Regions from separate parts of the Exiguobacterium sp. N4-1P genome, predicted to be linked through region 2. Evidence: predicted binding sites of a transcription regulator. Region 2 holds the regulator's gene; the other holds the start of a gene.
The links. The regulator Rex, encoded in region 2, represses fermentation and respiration genes when NADH is low (regulators of the CRP and FNR family bind a similar motif). The targets are predictions, from matches to a motif close to TTGTGAAATATTTCACAA.

Region 1: a site for Rex is predicted at 1,750-1,767, ahead of adhE (bifunctional acetaldehyde-CoA/alcohol dehydrogenase). Genes of this name have one in related genera too.

Annotation. Positions count from the first base shown of each region.
Region 1 is NZ_CP022236.1:1,204,205-1,207,631, reverse strand. Features, by position in the region: gene adhE (bifunctional acetaldehyde-CoA/alcohol dehydrogenase) at 1-1,605, opposite strand, end outside; gene A0126_RS06125 (beta-class carbonic anhydrase) at 1,938-2,489, shown strand; gene A0126_RS06120 (Na+/H+ antiporter family protein) at 2,632-3,427, shown strand, end outside.
Region 2 is NZ_CP022236.1:2,659,833-2,663,259, reverse strand. Features, by position in the region: gene A0126_RS13565 (ABC-F family ATP-binding cassette domain-containing protein) at 1-1,474, opposite strand, end outside; gene A0126_RS13560 (redox-sensing transcriptional repressor Rex) at 1,643-2,302, shown strand; gene A0126_RS13555 (twin-arginine translocase TatA/TatE family subunit) at 2,302-2,505, shown strand; gene tatC (twin-arginine translocase subunit TatC) at 2,513-3,292, shown strand; tRNA gene A0126_RS13545 (tRNA-Ala) at 3,400-3,427, shown strand, end outside.

The DNA.
Region 1 (3,427 bases), 1.5 Mb from region 2:
CATCGCTTGCGCTCCTGTCTGAACCGTTGCAACCGATGGATCCGGTTCGACTTGGTCGAAGATCCGGTAGCTGACGCCTGCCGGTAAGTTGCGGATGACTTTATCCGCGTAGCCGAACTCGACCATCGCTTGATCGGTGACGATCAACGCACGTGAGACATCTTGAATCGATTTCAAGTATTGGACTGAATTTTTTTCAAAGAAAATCTTTTCCGGTACTTTGAACCACTGCATGTTCACGCGTCGTCTCGCCACCTTCTTGACATTGAGTAGATGTTTCGCCGTTACGTTTTCAGAGACGGAGTTTTTCCCGTAAGAGCCGCAACCGAGTGTCAGTGATGGTGTCAATTCGTTATACAGATCACCAATCCCACCGTGTGCTGACGGGCTGTTGACGAGAATCCGGCAGGCTTTCATCCGCATTCCGAATGTCGTCATCAAGTCGTCATTCGTCGTGTGGATGACTGCCGTATGACCGAGGCCACCGATTTCAAGCATCCGTTCGGCGACATGGAACGCATCTTCCGTTGACTGGACGCTATACGCACCAAGGACAGGGCTTAGTTTTTCGTGTGAGAGTGGTTCTTCTGAGCCGACTTTTTCAAGTTCTGCGACGAGCATGACGGTGTTGCTCGGAACGTCGATGCCCGCTTTTGCTGCGATCCAGGTTGCCGGTTTCCCGACGATGTCGGCATTGACGGCACATGTATCGGTTTTGATGACGAGCGCTTCGAGACGTTTTTTCTCATCTGCTGTACAGAAGTAGCAACCGAGTGCTTCCATCTCCGCCCGAACTTCCGCGTAGATTTCCTGATCGACGATGACTGCTTGCTCCGATGCACAAATCATGCCGTTATCAAACGTTTTGGAGAGGACAAGGTCACTGACGGCACGTTTGATTTTTGCTGTTTTTTCGATGTAGCACGGGACGTTCCCCGGTCCGACACCGAGTGCCGGCTTACCTGTTGAATAGGCTGATTTGACCATGCCGGCTCCGCCGGTCGCAAGGACCATCGCGATATCCGTGTGGTTCATCAAGACTTTTGTTGCTTCGAGTGACGGTTGTTCGACCCACTGGATACAGTCACGCGGTGCGCCGGCTTTGACAGCCGCGTCACGTAACGTTTTCGCTGCTTCGAGTGAGCAGTTTTGCGCTGACGGGTGGAAGGCGAACACAATCGGGTTTCGTGTTTTAATCGCGATCAACGCTTTGAACATCGTCGTTGATGTCGGATTCGTCACAGGTGTGACGCCACAGACGACACCGACCGGTTCTGCGATATAGGTGATGCCGTTTTGAACATCTTCTTCTAAGACGCCGACCGTTTTTTCTTCACGGAGACTGTTATAGATATATTCCGTCGCAAACATATTTTTAATCATTTTATCTTCAAAGACACCACGTCCTGTTTCTTCAACGGCGAGTCGTGCCAGTTCAACGTGACGTTCGAGACCGGCAAGCGCCATGTCACGGACAATCGTATCGATTTTCTCTTGATCAAATGTTAATAATTCTTGTAATGCAGTTTGACCTTTTGCAACGATTTTATTGATCGTTTGTTCGACAGGTGATACGTCTTGTTTGATTTTTTCTTTGACAGCCATGTTAGGTTTCCTCCCTATTTTGGAACGAATCTGAGTCTGCATTTCCCTACTAAATGTTAGGAATGCCAAGCTGATATTCAATAGTTTGTGCTTTCCTTCACAAATCAATCATACCGCCTTTTTGATGATTTGTGCATGACCATCCTGTGAACTATTTCACATCATTGAAAACGTTCTCATTCTCAAAAGGTGTTGTCGGACAAGGCATCCTTTTTGAATCCCTTGCCTGTGACTTTTCTCACAGCACCTATTTTCTTTGCTTGTCTGACGGACAAAACATCGTGTAATCTATTAAAAGATACATATTTATTTGTTTTGAAGGAGGAAGTTTCATGACAATCGTCAATCAAATGCTTGCGTTCAACGAACAATTCGTCGAAGAAAAACAATACGAACAATTCATCTCGGATAAATTCCCAGATAAAAAGGTCGTAATCTTAACATGTATGGATGCCCGCTTGACGGAACTCCTCCCGCACGCGCTCGGTCTGAAAAACGGCGATGCAAAAATCATTAAAAATGCCGGGGCCGTTCTGTCACACCCATTCGGTTCCGTCATGCGCTCGATCCTCGTCGCCTTATACGCACTCGGGGCGGAAGAAGTCATCGTCATCGGTCACCATGACTGCGGCATGAGTACGATCGACCCGGCAAACATGATTGCCGAGATGGAAGGACGCGGCATCAATCAACAAGTCCTAAAGACACTCGAAGCATCCGGCGTCGACTTGAAACAATGGTTACGCGGGTTCACGTCAGTCGAAGAAAACGTCAGTCATTCCGTCGGTCTGATTAAAAACCATCCATTATTACCACCGGGCACGAACGTCCACGGGCTCGTCATCGACCCGGGAACAGGGAAACTCGACCGCGTCGATTGCTAAACTTGTCCTTATATAGTAGAAAGAAGGTACGACCGACACCGGTCGTGCCTTTTTATGTTTTTTTCTTGACAGCAAAAAGAACGGTCTGTATGATACTTTAGTATAGTACAGTGATACCAAAAGAAAGCGTGGTTTTATAGTTATGTTCAATGCTGTTGTTTTAGCCGTTATCCTTTTATTTGTCTTAGCCATCTTCCGTGTCCACATCGTCCTCGCGATGGTCATCAGCGCTCTCGCCGGTGGTTTACTCGGCGGTCTTGGTTTAACGAAAACGATCGAAAGTTTCTCAGGCGGTCTTGGAGCCGGCGCAGAAATTGCCCTCAGTTATGCCTTGCTTGGTGCGTTCGCCGTCGCCCTGTCGAAAACAGGTTTGCCGGACGCCCTCGCACATAGCTTGATTGCTCGCTCAAAAGGAAGTGCCGATGCGACGTCGGTCAAGAAGTTAAAAGGGTTCATCATGTTCGCGATTTTATTACTCGCAATCAGTTCACAAAACGTCTTGCCGATTCACATCGCCTTCATTCCGATCATCATCCCGCCGTTACTCGGTCTGTTTAATGATTTGAAAATTGACCGGCGCCGGATGGCCATCATCATGACGTTTGGTCTCGTCACACCGTATATGTTTTTACCAATCGGTTTCGGTGATATCTATCTCAATCAGATTCTGTTACCGAACTTACAAGAAAACGGGATGGACACCGCTGGCGCATCAGTCATCAAAGCGATGGCGATTCCGGCGCTCGGGATGTTGTTCGGATTGTTACTCGGTTTATACAATTACCGGAAACCGCGTGAATATGAGATGCGGAACATCGCACCGGACGATTACGAGATTCCTGTCGTCACGAAATCCAAATTATTACTGAGTTCAATTGTCGTCATCGCGACGCTCGTCGTCCAATTGACGACGGAATCGATGATCATCGCCGCGACGA
Region 2 (3,427 bases):
AGTCGACAAGCGCGTTCTCAAGCACCATCTTCGAATCAAGATCGAGGTGATTGGTCGGCTCATCGAGAATGAGGACGTTCGTTTTGCGTAATTTTAACTTCGCGAGGGCGAGGCGTCCGCGCTCGCCGCCGGATAATTCATGAACGAGCTTGAAGACATCATCACCACTGAACAGGAATTGACCGAGGACGGACCGGACTTGTTGTTCCCGCATCAACGGCCACTCGTTCCAAATTTCATCGATGACCCGGTTGCGGTCGTTGAGCTCGGCCTGCTCCTGATCGTAGTAGCCGACAGAAACGCCGGTCCCGAAACGATGTTCACCGAATAACGGTTTAATCCGGTTGACAAGGACTTTCAGTAACGTCGATTTTCCGATTCCGTTCGGACCAACGAGGGCGAGGGATTCGCCGCGTTGTAAGCGGAACGTGATGCCTTTTGAGACGGCTTCTTCATAGCCGACCGCGAGTTGCGTGACTTGTAACACATCGTTCCCACTTTGTTTTTCAATCGGGAACGACAGGACGGTGCTGCGTTCATCCCCATCCGGACGATCAATCCGGTCGACTTTTTCAAGACGTTTGCGGACGCTTTGTGCGCGTTTCGTCGTCGTCGCCCGTGCGATGTTACGCTGGATGAAGTCTTGCATCTTCGCGATGTCTTCCTGTTGCTGTTCGAACTGCTTCATCTCTTGTTCATACAGTGCTGCCTTTTGTTCCAAGTACTTCGTGTAGTTGCCGGTAAACTTCCGGCAGACGTTGCGTGACAGTTCATAAACGACGTTGACGACCTGGTCGAGGAAGTAACGATCGTGGGAGACGATCAAGACCGCTCCACGGTAACCAGCCAGGTAACTTTCGAGCCAAGAGAGTGTATCGATGTCGAGGTGGTTCGTCGGCTCGTCAAGAATCAACAGCTCAGGTGCCTGAAGTAACATCTTCGCCAGTGCGAGTCGCGTCCGTTGTCCACCGGATAGCGTCTGGATCCGGCGTGAATAATCGTCCGGATAAAAACGCATCCCGTGCAGGACGGAGCGGATGTTGGCTTCGAACTGGTAACCGCCGGCGTCCGAGAAGTCATGTTGTGCCTGATCGTATGTTTTCAACAGACGGTCATAAGCAACAGCATCATTCAAGATATGGTCCATTCCCATCTCAATCTCCATCCGACGGAGCGAACGTTCCTGCTCTTGCAGGTGCTCGAACACGGTCAACATTTCATTCCAGATCGTTTCATTCGACTCAAGACCACTGTCCTGGGCGAGGTAACCGATTTTCACTTCCTTACTCTTCATGATCTCACCAGAGTCATGACTGAGCTCTCCGGCGATGATTTTTAAAAGTGTCGATTTTCCGGCACCATTTCGTCCGACGAGCGCAATCCGGTCTCGCTCCTGTACTTCGAGTTTAATATTGTCTAAAATCGGCTCAACACCGAATGATTTTGATAGTTGGTTCACTTGTAAGAGAATCATAAAAACATCCATCCTTCCACCCTTTAGTCTATCATGAAAAAAACGCAGGAGTCCCGTGGAATATATTATTTGTTAGTCTATGTGAAGTGGTTTACAATCAAAGAGAATAGAATTCTTTGCATTGATTTGGGTGCCACGTCAGAACGTGGCCGAAGGGGGAACTGCAGTATGAATGGGCCAGACACAAAAATACCACAAGCGACGGCGAAACGACTGCCGTTATATTATCGTTTCATTCAGAGTCTTTATAACTCAGGCAAGCTGCGCGTCTCTTCAGCAGAGCTCAGTGAAGCGGTCAAAGTCGATTCAGCGACGATCCGCCGCGATTTTTCCTACTTTGGGGCGTTAGGGAAAAAAGGATACGGTTACAACGTACAACATCTATTGACGTTTTTCCGAAAGACACTGAATCAGGATGAAGTCACGAATGTGGCACTTGTCGGGGTCGGACATCTCGGAACGGCGTTTGCAAATTATAACTTTTTAAAGAATAATAGTACTCGGATAGTCGTTGCGTTTGATGCGGACGAAAACAAGGTCGGAACAACGACGCAAGACGTTCCTATCTATCATGTCTCTGACATGAAAGAGCAAATCGAAGCGAACAAGGTTGATGTCGCCATCTTGACGGTCCCATCCCAGTTCGCACAGTCAGTAGCGGATGAGTTAGTTGAGTATGGTGTGACCGGAATCCTGAACTTTACACCGGCGCGGTTGAACGTACCGGCCCATGTTCGGGTCCATCACATCGATTTGTCGATCGAGTTGCAGTCACTAGTTTATTTCATGAAGCATTATTCGCAATCAGCTGAAGGAGTGAAATCATAATGGAAAACTTAATCCCGTTTACACTCGGTATTGGACCAGGAAGTATCGCCTTAATCGGTGCCGTCGCCTTGATCATCTTCGGACCGAAAAAGTTACCGGAGCTCGGTCGTGCTGCCGGTCAGACGTTAAAAGAGTTCAAGAGTGCGACAAACGGCATCATGGACGATGATAAAGACAAAAAGGATGAATCGAAAGAGAAGTGATTAAATTATGGCGATTGATCAAGAACAGAGTGTGACATCGCATCTAGACGAGTTGCGCAAGCGGATCGTCTGGTCACTCATCATCGTCGTCGTCTTGTTCGCCGCGGCCTTTCCGCTCGTCCGACCGCTCGTGCGATTTCTGCAGTCGGACCTGAAAGAGCTCGGCATCGGATTGAATGCCTTTAATGTGGCCGATCCCCTGATGTTGTACTTGAATTTAGCGTTCATCATCGCGGTCGTCCTGGCTTCACCATTTTGGATGTACCAGCTATGGGCGTTCATCCGACCCGGTTTATTCGAACAGGAACAGAAAGCGACCTTGACGTATATTCCGGTCACGTTTTTCTTATTTTTGTCCGGGATCGCGTTCTCTTATTTTTGGTTACTTCCGTTTCTACTCAAAGTATCGACGGAACTTGGGCAAGAGCTCGGCATCGAGCAAGTCATCGGGGTCGAAAACTATTTCAGTTTCTTAATCCGGCTGACGATTCCGTTCGGTATCTTGTTCCAACTGCCGGTCGTGACGATGTTCTTGACTCGTCTTGGACTCGTGACGCCATTGTTCATGCGGAAAAATCGAAAATATGCGTACTTTGCGCTGTTTGTCATCGCGGCTTTAATCTCACCACCGGATGTGACGTCACATCTGATGATTTCGGTACCGTTGTTCGTCCTCTATGAAATCAGCATCATGATTTCAGCCCGGACGTACAAAAAAGTACTGATTCTTGAGCAACAGGCGGAGCTTGAACGGCAAGCGGATTTGATGCGTGAGTTGAATAAGTAACAGTCTCCTCTCGGTCGTTTCGGCGACGGAGAGGTTTTTGTTTGGAAGCGCTCTTTTTATATTGAAAAAGTGAATCGATATGGTTTATACTGATTACAAGAATATGAGGGGGCTTAGCTCAGCTGGGAGAGCGTT